2 regions of the Pseudarthrobacter leeuwenhoeki genome follow, and region 2 is predicted to be linked to the other one. Evidence: riboswitches for the same ligand, from Rfam matches in the RefSeq annotation. Region 2 holds a riboswitch; the other holds the start of a gene.
What was found. Region 2 has a riboswitch for cyclic di-AMP ahead of ACZYX4_RS16385 (C40 family peptidase). Riboswitches for the same ligand answer to the same signal wherever they lie in the genome.
Positions count from the first base shown of each region.

Region 1: it holds a riboswitch for cyclic di-AMP, as region 2 does, so the genes downstream of both, ACZYX4_RS05605 (NlpC/P60 family protein) here and ACZYX4_RS16385 (C40 family peptidase) in region 2, are expected to answer to the same signal.

Region 1 is NZ_JBVAYY010000005.1:46,434-53,738, reverse strand. It holds gene ACZYX4_RS05625 (molybdopterin-binding protein) at 1-127, opposite strand, end outside; gene ACZYX4_RS05620 (DUF6457 domain-containing protein) at 124-411, opposite strand; gene mobA (molybdenum cofactor guanylyltransferase) at 408-1,121, opposite strand; gene ACZYX4_RS05610 (HNH endonuclease) at 1,180-1,680, opposite strand; gene ACZYX4_RS05605 (NlpC/P60 family protein) at 1,901-2,764, opposite strand; cyclic di-AMP (ydaO/yuaA leader) riboswitch at 3,074-3,243, opposite strand; gene ACZYX4_RS05600 (M23 family metallopeptidase) at 3,381-4,202, opposite strand; cyclic di-AMP (ydaO/yuaA leader) riboswitch at 4,207-4,419, opposite strand; gene ACZYX4_RS05595 (metal-dependent transcriptional regulator) at 4,564-5,259, opposite strand; gene serC (phosphoserine transaminase) at 5,526-6,653, shown strand; gene ACZYX4_RS05585 (MFS transporter) at 6,682-7,305, opposite strand, start outside.
Region 2 is NZ_JBVAYY010000022.1:33,084-40,388, forward strand. It holds gene ACZYX4_RS16375 (DNA alkylation repair protein) at 1-368, shown strand, start outside; gene ACZYX4_RS16380 (hypothetical protein) at 797-1,099, opposite strand; cyclic di-AMP (ydaO/yuaA leader) riboswitch at 1,320-1,490, shown strand; gene ACZYX4_RS16385 (C40 family peptidase) at 1,495-2,244, shown strand; gene ACZYX4_RS16390 (dihydrofolate reductase family protein) at 2,302-2,889, opposite strand; gene ACZYX4_RS16395 (hypothetical protein) at 3,286-3,618, opposite strand; gene ACZYX4_RS16400 (MFS transporter) at 3,812-4,192, shown strand; gene ACZYX4_RS16405 (MFS transporter) at 4,174-4,908, shown strand; gene ACZYX4_RS16410 (serine hydrolase) at 5,407-6,414, shown strand; gene ACZYX4_RS16415 (DUF1918 domain-containing protein) at 6,476-6,667, shown strand; gene ACZYX4_RS16420 (DUF5129 domain-containing protein) at 6,673-7,305, opposite strand, start outside.

The DNA.
Region 1 (7,305 bases), on a different contig from region 2:
CGGGGATGGGGGTCGCGCAGTCGAACGCACGCTGCCGGGCTTCCTGCCAGGTGTGCGCGAGGTGCCGATGGGGCGCAGGCTCATCCCCCGCGGCAGCTGCATTGCCGTGAGGGGGTGCAGGTGTCATACTCCGGAGTCTTCGTTGGCTGCGTAGTCCCTGGCCAGTTTCCGTGCGACGCCCATCGCGGCCTGCATCGAGACGGCATCCGTGGCCTGGCCGGAGCCCGAAGCCAGTCCTGCCGCAAAGCCGGCAATGAACGTTGTCAACGGCGCGGCAGGGCGCACCACGGAGTGGGCCGCCACCCCGGCCAGGGACAGGATCTCGTTCACGTCAACCTCGACGTCTTCCAGTTCCAGGGCCTGAAGCAGGGCCCGGCACCAGTCCTCGAGTGTTTCATCCTGGCTTTTCACCGTTTGCCTCCAAAGTCGAGTTCAGCGGGGGGAAACCCGGGCCGGAGGCCCGGTCCATGGCTGTCGCGGTGATGGCCGTCGACGCGAGGGCCGCCAGACGGGCCGGTCACACCCAACAAGGAGGCATCGTCCCAAGTATCAACATCATCCGTAGACCCCCTGGGGACGCTCACTTCCCGCACCTCCAGCCTAGCAAGAAGGGCGAATACCGAGGCGTTTTCGAGCGCGCCGCGGTGCCTGGCGTCGGCCACGCACCGCCGAAGCGCAGCCGAGCCATACAGGCCAAGGAGGGGCTGCCGGCGCCCGTCAGCAGAGACTGCCATCAGCCCGTCGCCCGGGGGGGCTTCCGCAGCGGCGTCCAGCAGTCTTCCGACGGCGGCGCCCGCCCGGGGCATGTCGACGGCGAGGACCAGGGTCAGCGGTGCCGCGGCAGGAACGCGGGGATGGCGGCTGCGGTGCCGGTCCAGGGCCGAGAGCCCGGCGGCGACGGCGGCCGCGGGTCCGGCGAACGCCGGCTCCTCCCGGCAGCTCAGCACCCCCTCGGGCAGGGTTCCCGGGTCCGGCCCGACGACGGCGACGGCGGCCGCACCGCGCGCGGCCTGCAGGGCGCGCTCCAGGAGGGTGACGCCGTCGTGCATCAGACCCGATTTGGGCACGCCTCCCAACCGGGACGACCGGCCCCCGGCAAGAATGACAGCGTCGAATTCCACCGGTCCAGCCTAACTGGCTATGGGTGCTGTCCGGGCGCAGCGGCCGGGGTGCGCCGTGTCAAGCGGCGGATTCCGGCAGGAGGAAAGGGTCCCAGGCAGGCGTCGGCTTCTCCAGCTCCTTGATTTGCCAGGTCGTGCCCTTGGGCGGCGCGGGGCTGAAGCCGAGCTTCCACCCCATTTCCCCCGGGGTGTGGTCACCTTTGGCGTTGTTGCACCGCAGGCAGGCAGCGACGAGGTTTTCCCAGGACTCCGCACCGCCCCTGGATTTGGGCTGGACATGATCGATGGTGTGGGCGGCTTTGCCGCAATAGGCGCAGCGGTGTCCGTCCCGGCGGAGCACCCCGCGGCGGCTCACCGCCGTCACGGTGTTATACCGGGGCCTGATGTATCGATTCAACAGAATCACCGACGGACGGCCCAGGACGTCGTGCGGCCCGACGACGGGATCGCCGCCTTCCGCCACGACACTGGCCTTTCCGGCCAGCACAAGGACGAGCGCCCGGCGGAAGGTCACAACCGCCAGCGGTTCATATCCAGCATTCAGAACGAGTGTGCGCATCCGCATACCTCTTCACGGCCGCACCCGCCAGGGGCACGAGGGCCGGCTGCCCTCTGCATGGTCGGGCTATGGATCGACAAAACAAGAGTAAACACGGGGATGCCAATTCACCGAATCTTTTTTCCCGCCCCGACCCGCATCCGCTGAAGTTCACGTTCTGGCAACGCAAAGGACCCCTGCCCAATGGCAGGGGTCCCCGGTGTTGCTTACAGCTGTTGTCCTAGCCGACGCGGATGAAGACCGGGCCGGAGCCGACGTTGACGCTCTGCAGGGACGTGGTTCCGCCGTTCCATCCGCCGTGAACAGCCTTGCCGTTACCGACATAAACAGCGATGTGGGCCAGGCCCGCGCCGCCGTTCGCGTAGTAGGCGAGGTCGCCCGGCTGTGCCGCGGCGGCGCTCACAGTGCGGCCGAGGGCCAGGTAACCTGCCGGCCAGCCGTGGAAGTTGATGCCCGCGGCAGCCAGCGAGTTCGTGGCGAGCCTGGTGCAGTCCTGGCCAACACCGAGCTGGGCGTAAGCGGCAGCAGCGATCGTGGCGCCCTTGACGCCGGCGGCGGCCGGAGCCGGGGTGCTGGCGGCCGGAGCAACCTTGGCAGCCGGAGCAGCCTTGGCCGGGGCAGCCGGAGCAGCCTTGGCCGGGGCAGCCGGAGCAGCCTTGGGGGCGGGGGCAGCCGGGGCTGCGGGGGCAGCCGGGGCTGCGACCTTGGTGCTGGCGGTCTTGGCCGGGTTGGCTGTGGAAGCCTCCTGGACCTTCACAACAGGCTTCGGGGCCTCGACGACGGGAGCCGGGGTGGTGGTGACAGCCGGCTTCTCGAAGGAGATCGCGATGGTCGAAGCAGCCGAGATGGTCGCCGGGGCGGCTGACTGGACTTCGAGGGTGGAAGCGGAGGTGGAATCGCGCTGAACGTTGGCCTCAGCAGCGTTGGCTCCGATACCGCTGGTCAGGACGAGACCGGAGGCAGCAGCGATAACCGCGGCCTGGCGACCCATGCCGCCGGCGTTGTCGCCGAGGGATTTGGCAATAGCGGCCAGTGAGCTGGTCTTGGTGACCTCGGCGCGGTGCCGTGCGTTTGCACTAGTCATTAAGTTCTCTCTTTCGTGATCCTGGGTCCGCGCTTTTAGGGCGCGGGCTGAGGACGCTCCGGCATCTTGGGGGTACGCCGGATCGCCCCGAAATGGGTTACTTAGCGAAGGGTGTACTGCGAAGACGCGCCAATAGCGGGAACTGCTTGCAGGTGCATGGCCTGCGGGCCGGACTCAGCAGAGATCGAGTCGGCGGTGTGAGATCCGTTCCGGGCACCAAAAAGGGCAACACGGAGGTTGGATTTCAGCGGGCTCGTAAGAGCCGCGCAAGCGCGGTGACGCGCAGCATTGTGGCGTGAAGACACGAAAGTAGCCTCTCCCAATGCCTGCGAGGTGAGCTGTCGGATTCGGATGGGAGTCACCCGGCCGCGCTGCTTCCTGGGAAGCTTTGCGACTTAACCCCAAGGCCTTCTTTCGAAGGCCAAAATTGGTTCCCCCGCCCCTGCCAGACGATGTAATGCGAACGGACCTTGAGCGGTGGCAGAGCTAGGCAATCCACTCAAGAGCGCCAACTTCGGAAAAGTTGGCGTGGGACAAACGGTACAGCAGTTGGGGCTCTATGTCACATTCAGATCACGGAGTGCCGTGAGAATGCGAGAGTGTCCCATCAGCTCGGTTACAGCCAGCCGGTCGGGTCGACGACTTCGCCGTTGACCATGACCTCGAAGTGAAGGTGGCAGCCCGTGGAGGCGCCCGTGGTGCCGCTCATCGCCACGACAGAGCCGCGGTCGACCTGCTGGCCCACCTGGACGCCGGCGGAGGACAAGTGGTTATAGGTGGTCTCCAAGCCGTTGCCGTGGTCAATCACCACACGGTTTCCGCCGCCGTAGGGATGCCATCCTGTGAAGGTCACGGTGCCACTTGCGGCCGCAATGACGTCGGTGCCGCATTGGACCGAAAAGTCCTGGCCGCGGTGGAACTCCCCGGAGCCGCCGGTGATGGGGCTGACGCGGTATCCGAAGGGGGACGACTTCTTCAGCTCTACCAAGGGCGCCCCGAGGCTGCCCGAGGAGGCTGCAGGGGCAATGGAGCCGGCCGACTGGGCGCTCAGCAGCTGCTTAAGCTTGCCGTCCGGGTCATTCCGGGTGGTGACGGCGGTGCGGTTGAAGTCAATTTTGACGTCGGCGGCGGTGATATCCGGCTGGACTGCGGCAGGGATGACTGCGGCCGTTGACCCGGTGTCTGTGGCCATAACAGGGCTCGTGGCGGGGACGGTGACGGTAAGGACCAGTCCCGTGGCAGCCAGTGCGATGCCGGCCTTTTGCCCCACGCCACTGGCGGCGGCGAAGTCCGTTACCTGGCGGAACGGGCTGCGGCGGTCTCTGCGTTCATCGCGGAGCGCGTCACGGGGCCGGTCCGCGGGTGTGGCGGCGGCCGGACGCGGCTCCGGAGCGGGACCTGTCGCACGGCGGCGGCCCCTGTCGATCTGGGTGGTCAAAAAAGGTTCCTCTCTGGAGAGCCTGCGGAGTTAGCTGTCGGATTCGGGTCAGAGAGATCAAAGACCCGGTCCGCCGTGACAAGCATCCAGGCACAGAGGTATCAAAGTAGTTCCTCGATGGAGTTGCTTGCCGCTGACGGACTTCACCCCAAGGCTGCTGAACAGCCGGAAGTGGTTCCCCCGCCCCTGCCAGAAGGTGATTCTGCAACTGATCCGCTGGCAGAGCTCGGCTCGGATCAGATAACGGTTTGGTATCGGTACTAGTGTCCAACTATAGGCGATTAAGCCGTCCAGTGATAAATCCGTTATCTACCTGTGCACAACTCATGGGAGGTCCCACGAGCTGCCCGGTGAGCGCTCGTTAACCGACGGTCACAAAAACGTGGCCCGCCACCTCGGGCGGGAGCTCCAGGGCGCCTTCGATGTCGGGCACTCGCACCGAGATGTACTCCCCCACGCGCTCCAGCGAAACCAGTGCGCCGGGGCGGATGCCGCCCTCATCAAGCTGGACGAGCAGTTCCGGTTCGACCTGGATGGGCTCGGCGAGCCGGTTGATCCTGACCCGGGAATCCGGCCCGTAGCCGGCCATGGCCTCCAGCAGGTTAATAGCGCCATCGGCGTACGGCTGGGAAGGCGGTCCGCCTAGCTCCGCGAGGCCCGGAATCGGGTTGCCATAGGGAGAGACAGTGGGGTGGTTCAGCAGTTCGAAGATCCGCCGCTCGACCCGCTCACTCATGACGTGCTCCCAGCGGCAGGCTTCCTCATGGACGTAGGCCCAGTCGAGCCCGATCACGTCAGCCAGCAGCCGCTCGGCAAGGCGGTGCTTGCGCATGACTTCAATGGCACGCTTCCGGCCGGTTTCCGTCAGTTCCAGGTGGCGGTCGCCGGAAACAACCACCAGCCCGTCGCGTTCCATCCGGCCGATAGTCTGGGAGACGGTGGGGCCGGAGTGGCGCAGCCGTTCGGCGATGCGGGCGCGGAGTGCGACGATGTTTTCTTCTTCAAGTTCCAGAATGGTCCGAAGATACATCTCGGTTGTATCGATCAGATCCGTCATTCAGCTCAGCTCCTCGAGCGCCGTCCTTGCGCATTTCCCGCCGTACCGCATGCTGCAGGCGCCCTGGCGCGGTCCGCCGTACGTTCGCAGGCCAGCTTAGCCTATTTTGAATTACTCCGGATAATCTCAGTGACCGGACTGTGACGGTCTCTTTTGCCTCCCCCGCGGGGCAGTCAGGCAGAATGAAACGCAAGGCTCCGCTGCAGCCACGCTGCCGGGCGACCTACCGAGCCACACTTTTGTACCAGCCGAAAATTGGAGCCACTGTGAGCGACACCAGCATCACGATTCCCGCAAACCTCCTGCCCAAGGACGGTCGCTTCGGTGCCGGACCGTCCAAGGTCCGCCCGGAGCAGATGGAGGCCCTCGCCGCCGCGTCCCAGCTGCTGGGAACCTCCCACCGCCAGGCGCCGGTCAAGAACCTGGTGGGATCGGTCCGGAACGGGCTCAGCCAGTTCTTCCGCGCCCCCGAGGGCTACGAAGTCATCCTGGGCGTCGGCGGATCGACGGCATTCTGGGACATCGCCAGCTTCGGTCTGGTGGAGAACAAGGCCCAGCACTTGTCCTTTGGCGAGTTTGGCTCGAAGTTCGCCTCCGCCACCAACAAGGCACCGTTCCTTGCGGACTCCTCAATCATCAAGTCCGAACCGGGCACCCGCCCGGCGGCCAAAGCCGAGGCCGGCGTCGATGTTTACGCCTGGCCGCAGAACGAGACGTCCACCGGCGTTGCCGCCCCCGTCCAGCGTGTGGCCGGCGCCGATGCAGGCTCCCTCGTCCTGGTTGACGCCACATCGGCTGCCGGCGGGCTGGATGTCGACGTCGCGGAAGCGGACGTCTACTACTTCGCCCCGCAGAAGAACTTTGCCTCCGACGGAGGCCTGTGGCTCGGCCTGTTCTCCCCGGCGGCGCTGGAACGTGCGGCGCGGATCAAGGCCGGCGGCCGCTGGATCCCGGACTTCCTGGACCTCCAGACGGCGATTGACAACTCACGGCTGAACCAGACCTACAACACTCCGGCCCTGGCCACGCTCGTCACCCTCGATGCCCAGGTGCAGTGGCTCAACGCGAACGGCGGACTGGACTTCGCCTCGGCACGGACGGCGGATTCGGCCGGCCGCATCTACCGCTGGGCCGAGGCCTCGGAGTACGCCACCCCCTTCGTGGCGAAGGCTGAGGAACGCTCCAACGTCATCGCGACGATTGACTTCGATGACTCCGTCGACGCCGCGGCGATCGCGAAGGTGCTCCGCACCAACGGCATCGTCGACACCGAGCCGTACCGCAAGCTGGGCCGCAACCAGCTCCGCATCGCGACCTTCGTGGCGATCGAGCCGGACGATGTGTCGGCGCTGCTGGAGTGCATCGACTTCGTGGTGGGCGAGCTGAAGAAGTAGCTTTCCACACCAGCGCGGCGCTGCGGCGTCAGCGTTCGTCGGCGTCGCCGGCGTCGTCCACAGGGTTCTGTCTCCGGGCGGCGCCGTTTGCGTCAGGGCCGGTTGCTGTCCCCGGGCCGGCGGAGGCGACGCGGAAGTAGCGCAGCCCGCGGGCACGCCGGTCGAACCGGATCCGCAGCTGCCTGGCCCGGACAATCCACACCAGTCCGATCAGCGCCGAGATCAGGCCGGAGGCGGCGGCGACGCTCAGGGACCAGCGGGGACCGGCAACGTTGGCGACCCACCCCACGAACGGGGCCCCGATGGGCGTGCCGCCCATAAAGATCGCCATGTAGAGCGCCATCACCCGGCCGCGCATCACGGGGTCCGTGGTGGTCTGCACATAGCCGTTGGCGCTCGTCAACATGGTGATGGCGAAGAGCCCCACCGGTACCAGCGCCACGCCGAACCAGAAGTAGCTGGGGGCCAGCGCCGCGACGCCGGAGGTGACGCCGAAAGCTCCGGCCGCCCCGAAAATGATCCGCAGCCGGGGCTTCTTGCGGCCGGCGGACAGCAGGGCGCCGGCGACGGAGCCGATGGCCATGATGGAATTCATCAGCCCGAATGCGCCGGCGTCAAGGCCGAATTCCGTGCCGACCATGGCCGCGATGAA
Region 2 (7,305 bases):
ACCTGACCCGGATCGAGGGCTTCGTGCGGAGCGCACGGCTGGGCGCCCTCGTCGATCCGCTCGCCATCGACGTCGTTGGTCCCCTGCTCGAGGGGCTCGACGTCGTCGGCAGGGTGCGCGCGGACAGTGTCCTGGACCGGTGGGTGCGGGATCCCGACGGCTGGCTGCGCCGTGCCGCCCTGCTGTCCCCGCTGCGCGTGCTCCGTGCCGGCGCGGGGGACTGGCCCCGGTTCGTGCGCCACGCCCGTCTCGTTCTGGCGTCTTCGCCGCAGCGGAACCACGAGGACGACGACGGCGCGATCGCCGCAGGGGCGGTTTCCCTCGTGCTCGCCGAGACGGCCAGACACCGCCCGGACCTGGGATTCTGACCCGGCGAATACTGCGCGGCATTGTCTCTTCACCCGGCTGCTGCTTTGCGGCGTTCGAATTCTATCTACCGTCAATTTTTCAGTCTCTATTCCCGTCGGCGGCTCATCTACCATCTCAACAAAATGGTCCGCGAGATAACGGGTTCAACAGTGCGGGTAACCACCAATTCCCGCAGACTGCCGTACCCGGATAAGCACCCCTTTTGGGTTCCGCCAGAGGCGCAGCAACAAACGGAGCAGCCCGGTCTGATGGCAGGAACAGTCCGCCCACGTATTCTCTGACGGCAACGCTGCACGGCAGTGTTGCCGTTCAAAGCGTTTGCCGTGGCAGTCCCCCCTATTATTTATTCCCGCGTCATATGTCTGTGGCGCAATCAAATGACGTCTGCAATAAGTCAAAGTTCCGCCGGAGATTCGGAATCGGAGGGTTACGCGGACCTGCTGCCGGGTCGGGATCCGGCCCGGCTTCCCGGCCGGCGTTCCACCACGGCATAGGCCTTTTCGTCGAAGAACTCCCAGTCGGTGACCACCATAAAGCCGAGTGCGTCCACGCGGTCGTTCAGGACGTGCACGTCGAAGCCACCGTCGCGAGGCTCAGCGTCCCAGGTGGAGACGTGGACTTCCCCGTTTTCCAGCACGAGCAGTTCGGTGTTGACACTGAAGTCCTCCGGCGGCTGAGTGCTCAGCTGGCAGATGGCGATGCAGTGCCTGATGGGGTCGGGACTGTTCATTTTCGGGCCTCCGCTTCGGGTGAACGGTGATGGCATCATCCTATGCCCGGGGCAGCGTCCGGCCAGTGCCCGGGCCGGTCGGCGTGCCTGTCAAAGCCCGCTCACCACAGTCTGCCGTTGCCTCGATGTGACACTCCGTGATCAGTCCGTTACCGTTGTTAGGTGCCTGTTGTTTCGAGACGGGCTCTCCCCAGCCGATTGCCTAACTCTGCCGCGGCCAGGGGATAACTCGCAGCAACGTCCGGCAGAGACGGGGAAACCAATTTTGACCCGCTGTTCTCCAGGGGTCTTGGGGTGAAGCCGCACGGCCCGTCATGATCGGGCCAGCGTGCGGCCGGGTGCCTCCCATCCGAATCCGACAGCTCACCTCGCAGGCATTGGGAGAGGCTCCTTTAATGACTTTTAGCAATACTCGTGCGCCCAAAAACGCCGACCTTCGCAGCAAACGCCGCACCGCCGGCACCATCGGCCGCCAGGCAGCCGTCCTCGTTGCCACTTCCGGAATGGTGCTCAGCGGCGCTTTGGCTGCGAACGCAGCCGATGCACCGACTGAGCTCGTCTCCGCACCGGCAGCATCCGTTGACGTCCAGGGCCAGGTCTCCGCGCCGGTCATGGCGGATTCCGCCGTCCAGATCACGTTCGAGCGCCCGGCCGTTGCGACTGCCCCGGCTCCCGTGGTCGAGGCACCCAAGCCCGTAGCTGCTCCGAAGGCCCCGGCAGCCAAGGCCCCGGCAGCACCCGCGCCGGCAGCACCCCCCGCTGCCGCCGCGAAGGCGACCGTGAAGGTCCAGGCCGCACCCGCCCCTGCCGCTGCCCCGGCAGCCGGTGGAGTGAACGCCACGCTGCTGGCCGTAGCGTACGGCCAGATCGGCATCACGCAGGACTGCACCGCGGTAGTGGAGAAGGGCCTGAACGCCGCCGGCATCCCGGTCGGTGACATTGGCCCGATGGCATTCATGAAGTATGGCAAAGTCGTCGCTGCTCCCCAGCCCGGCGACATCATTGTCCAGTCCGGCCACGTCGCCATCTACGCCGGCAACGGCCAGGCAATCAGCGGCGGAATGAACGGCGTCAACTCCACGATCACGCACCCGCTGTCCTGGCTGACCGCCACCGGCCCCGTGACGTTCGTCCGCGCCGGCTAGCAGGACCGCTTTCAGCACGTCGAAGGCCGGTCGATCGGTTGCCTTGGGGGCAGCTGATCACCGGCCTTCTGCGCGCCCGGCGTCCGGCTTCGTTGCATACCGCAGCAGCACGACGCCGTTGCCGAACGTCCGGCTCTCCAGCAGCCGCAGCGCCGTCATCGCATCCGTCCCCTGGAAAAGGGGCGTGCCCCGTCCGATCAGTACCGGGTGCACATAGATCCGGTACTCGTCGATCAGCCCGAGCCGCCTGAACGACGCGGACAGATTGGCGCCGCCCAGCGCCAGGTCACCGCCGGGCTGTTCCCTGAGCCTCGCGACGTCCTCGGCGACGACGTCGCGCACCACCTCGGTATTCCAGCCGGCCGACGCCAGGGTCCTGGAGTAGACGATTTTGGGCATGTCCCGCCAGATCCCCGCGAACTCGGTCATCGGGGCAGGGGTTGAGGGGTCCTCGTCCGCCGTCGGCCAGAAGCCGGCCATCAGCTCATAGGTGACGCGGCCGTCCAGGAAAGCGCCCATGGTCCGGAGCTCGTCGTTGAAGTGGCGGTGCAGTTCGTCATCGACCCGGTGCCAGCTCAGGTCCCGCTCCGGACCCTCAAAGAATCCGTCCAGGGATACCTGCATCATCAGAATGACCTTGCGCATGGCGGGCTCCCTCGCTTCACTGCGGGACGGGGTTCCAGCATACGCCGAGCCCGGCAGCCGCGGCAGGGGAGGGCAGTCCGATGCCGGAATCACGCAGGAGGACCTGGCCCAGCAGGACCGCAGAGATCCCTGTAGTTTTGGCGGATCAGTAGGCACCTATCTGCACTGCTTTTCGGTCCGAACGTCACCTTTGCATGGCGCGACGCGGTTCGAACGAAGCAGTCAATCAGCTACACGCTGAGCGCCTCGATCATGCCTACCGACGAACGGACGGACCTGCTCTCGCGCCACAGTCTGCGGTGGGTCACAGCGCACGATGTGATCTGGGACCCGCCAAATAGTCGCTTCAGCGCCGTCGTGCAAACTGCCCGTCGTCTTTCGTTGAACAGCCTGGACTCACGGGTAGGTCGGTATCGCGATGTACTGGTTAATGTTCGTGGACTGGAAGGTCGAGAACTTCAGTGTCGTTTGGTCGCCTGCCGGATCTCCGACCACGACGGTTTCATTGGGGGAATTCACGCCCAGCAATGCGTAGGCGTGGTTGGATACCAGCTTGCCGTCGTCGTTGGAGGTTCCAAGAGTTACGAGGCCGTTTGTGAAGTCCTGCTGCATCTGCGCAAAGCTCACGCCCGTCATCGGACCGCCGGGGTTGCGGTCGACGGCCACCTTGCCGGTGATGGCATAGCCGATGGCGCGAACGCTCGCCGGCCGGGTTACTGCACGTTTCATCGTTCAGGCTTTTTTTGGGCGAACCGCGTCAGTGTCGGGGTCCGCCGGGTCCGGGTCGTCGTAGCTGAGTCCCATATGCCAAGGCTACGCCCGCATCTGTTTCGGTCAAAAGGCCAGTTCCAGCGCCAGCGGTAGGATTCCCGGCACTGCCGCGACCCTGATCGGAGGGTCGGCGGAACTGCTCGACTTCCTGATCCCGCTCTGGGGCGGCACCCGGCTGGGCCTTGCGCCAAGCGCGATCGGAGCTCTTGTCGCCGTCGAGCTCGTCATCTCGGTGATCGCACGTCCAATTTCCGGTTGGCTGGTCGACACGCGGGTGCGGACGAGGGTCGCGGCAGCCGGCGCCCTGCTGCACGCGGTGAGCTGCATCGGCTACGCCCTCGCGACATCACTTCCAAGCGCCTTCGCCGCAGCTGGTGTAGGCGGTGTGGGCGGCGCGTTCTTCTGGATCGCCGCCCGGGCGCTCGCAGTCGAGGACCTTGACCGTGACTCCGGTTCCCTGGCCGGACTGCTGTCGTCCGAAGCGCTAGGATCGTGGTTTTCTGGATTCCAGCGATGGTCCTGCTGCAGCTGATCGGCTTCGGTGGGGTTTTCGGGACCCTCGCCGTTGTCTGTAGCGTCGCGGCGGTCCTGTTGCTCCGCGTGCCGCGGTTCCTGCCGCCACCGCAGGAGCGGCCACCGGGCGGGATCAGGGGCGATGGAAAGCGCCTCGCCCCGCTGCTGCTCGCCGCGCTGGTGACGGCAGTCGCCGAGGCTGGCGTGTCACTGCTTTTGCTGCTGCACCTGCAGAACGCGCTCGGACTCGAGGTTTACCAGATTGCACTGATCTACCTGCCCGGCGGCATCGTGCTCACCGTGATGCCCCGGGTCTTGCACGGCTTCGTTGAACGTCGTGGCCGACGTGCGGGATATGTCATCGCATCGGTCGCGTCGGCACTGACGGCGTCAGGTCTCGCCTTCACGCCCAGTCCGCTTGTGATCGCCGCACTCTGGGTACTGACCAGTGCCTCCTGGGCCATCTTGCTGCCGATCCAGCGGGCAGTTGTGGCCGAGGTGAACGGGCACCGGGTGGGCCGCGGGTTGAGCCTTCTGACCAACGCCGAGATGCTCGGCGCCGCGGCTGGGTCGCTGCTCGCAGGGCCGCTGTATGAGGGTGGATCGTGGCAGCTGTCATGCCTGATCTTCGCGGGTATTATCCTCAGCGGGACCGTCCTGGGCCCGCTTGCGCTCACGCGGCTGGGCGTGCGCGACCGACCGGATCCAGACGTGGCGGTCTTGAACAGCGCCTAGCGAGGCTCCCTCCACCGGAGCAGGCGCACTTCCGGGTCCTGGCCGGCCCCGGGTGGCGACGCTCCAGCCCAGTTACTCGGTGCCTCACCCCGGTTCCACCCCGAAGAACCGCGGAATGCTGCGGGATCCCGGGGGCGCAGTGTCGCGTGGGCCGGAGTAACTGGGCGGGAGCGTCACCACCGCGTCGGGAGGGCTGCACTTCAGCCGCAACCGAACCGCGCTTGCCGCAACCGGGATCCGGCTGGAGGATCGGCCTGTCAAGGGGTTCTGCGCTGCACAGGGCGCTGCGTAAAAATCCGGTCCCGTCGACGGCAGCTGGCCGGCTGATCCAGTGCTCCCCGGGGGCGGGCATTTGCGTTCAGGCCCCGCGGGTAGAAGAATACAGGATGTTTGAAGCCGCGCAGCGGTTCTTTACTTTCGGAGGAAAAGCATGCCCACGAGCCTGCCTGTGGCGTCAGCCGACGTCGCGCCCCCGTTGATGTTCCGGGGTTGAGACCGGTGGAATCCTGGGGACCCGGCCGGCATTACAGCAGCGGCCGGCACACACATAAGTTAGACCGGGGAACCGGGCCGCGCCTGCTGGGATTCACGGGCTGGATCCGCCCGCAGTTCCTGATTGCACTGGTTACCGTCCTCGGCCTGATCACAGCCGGGGCTGTTTACGGCACCATCCAGTCCAGGGATCCGGTCGAGGCCGGGGCGTCGGGTTCTTCGGTGTCCGCCCCAGCAGGTTCGGCTGACCCGCTGTCCGACTCCGGCGGCGGAGCGCCGTCGGCAGGAATCCCGACGCCGACAGCCGCTGTCGTCGCGTCCCCCGATCCAGCCATCGGGCCGGCGCTGGACGCGGAAATCAATGCTGTGATCCAGGCCAACAGCGGATACCAGGTGGGTGTGGCCCTGATCGATGTGGCGGACGGGCAGGTGCACGAATATGGCGTGAAGACCAAATTCGTGGCCGCAAGCACCGGGAAGGTCCTCGCCGCTGCCGCCTACTACCATCTGGTGGAAACCGGTAAGGCCTCGCTGGCGACCCCCATGGGGGCGTCCACCGCGGGCCAGCAGATCCGGCAGATGGTTCAGCAAAGCAACAACGATTCGTGGGCGTTGATCCTCGCCGCCGTGGGCCACAAGGGACTGATCAACTACGCGGCCTCGATAGGCATCCCCTATGACCGGACCGTGAACGCCCTGACCCCTGCAGAGATGGCAACGATTCTGTCCGAGCTGTACAGCGGCCGGCTGCTCAACGCCGCCAACACCGCGCAGCTGCTGTCCTACATGCAGCAGACCAACTACGAAACACTGATCCCGGCCGCCGCACCTGCCGGGGTGAGCGTCTTCCACAAGTACGGGCTGCTCTTCGGCAACCTGCACGACGCGAGCATCCTGGTGCAGGGGGAGCGGGCGTACGTTTTTGTCGTCTACACGCTGGGCCGGGACGGGGAGGCTGCCCGGGCCCGCGTCTTCCACAAGCTCACCAGCACAGTCGCCGCCGGACTCTTTTGACGAAAGCGACCGTTCCCGAGAAGGACACACAGTCGTAGGCTGGTGGAGGGAGGTGAATGCCATGAAAGCAGCCCAGGGAGACCGCATCATCATCCGTGGCACGACGGTCGAGTCATCGGACCGGCACGGGGAAATCCTGGAGGTCAAGGGGGCGGACGGGGCCCCGCCGTATCACGTCAGGTTTGACGACGGCCATGAGACCATCCTGTTCCCCGGCGGCGATTTCGTCGTCGAAGGCAGCAAGGGCGCCTGACAGCGCTAGAAACTCGATGAACTGCCGGAGCCGGAGAAACTTCCGCCGCTGCTGCCGTAGCCGGTGGTGCCGCCGCCGCCCCGGGCGCTGTTGACACTGCTCACACCGCTGGTGAAGCCGGAGTTGAAATTCGGCACGGAGAAAAAGTAGTACGAGGGGTATACGGTGCCCAGGATGCTGGGTTCGTAGGTCCGCCCGTACTTGGCCTTGCTTCCGGCCTCTGCACTCTCCATCTCCCTGTGCATGAGCCGGGCTTCCTTCTCGTCTTTGCTGAAGCTGGCAATCACGGTATCGGCGTGGTTCTTGAGCAGCTCGGAGAGATGGGTGCGCGCGTCACGCAGCCGGTCAAGGGCCGTCTCGGGAGTGATGGTTCCGTCCGAGAGTTTCGAGGTCCACCGTTCGATCTCCCGATGGCTTTCATCGCGGAAAGAGCGCAGGGCCGCGGCCGTCGCGGAGTCGCCCCCGGCGTTGCGCTTACTGAGCATCTGTTCGATCGCGGCCAGGTCGGCGCGGAAGGGGGCCAGCTGCCGGTCCCAGGCGGGCGCCCAGGCGGAGCCCCGGTTGAGCAGGGCGTTGGTGTCGGCGATAACGTCGTCGAGGGCGTCAAGCTCGGCGGCGGCGTCGGCGTAGCTGCGGGC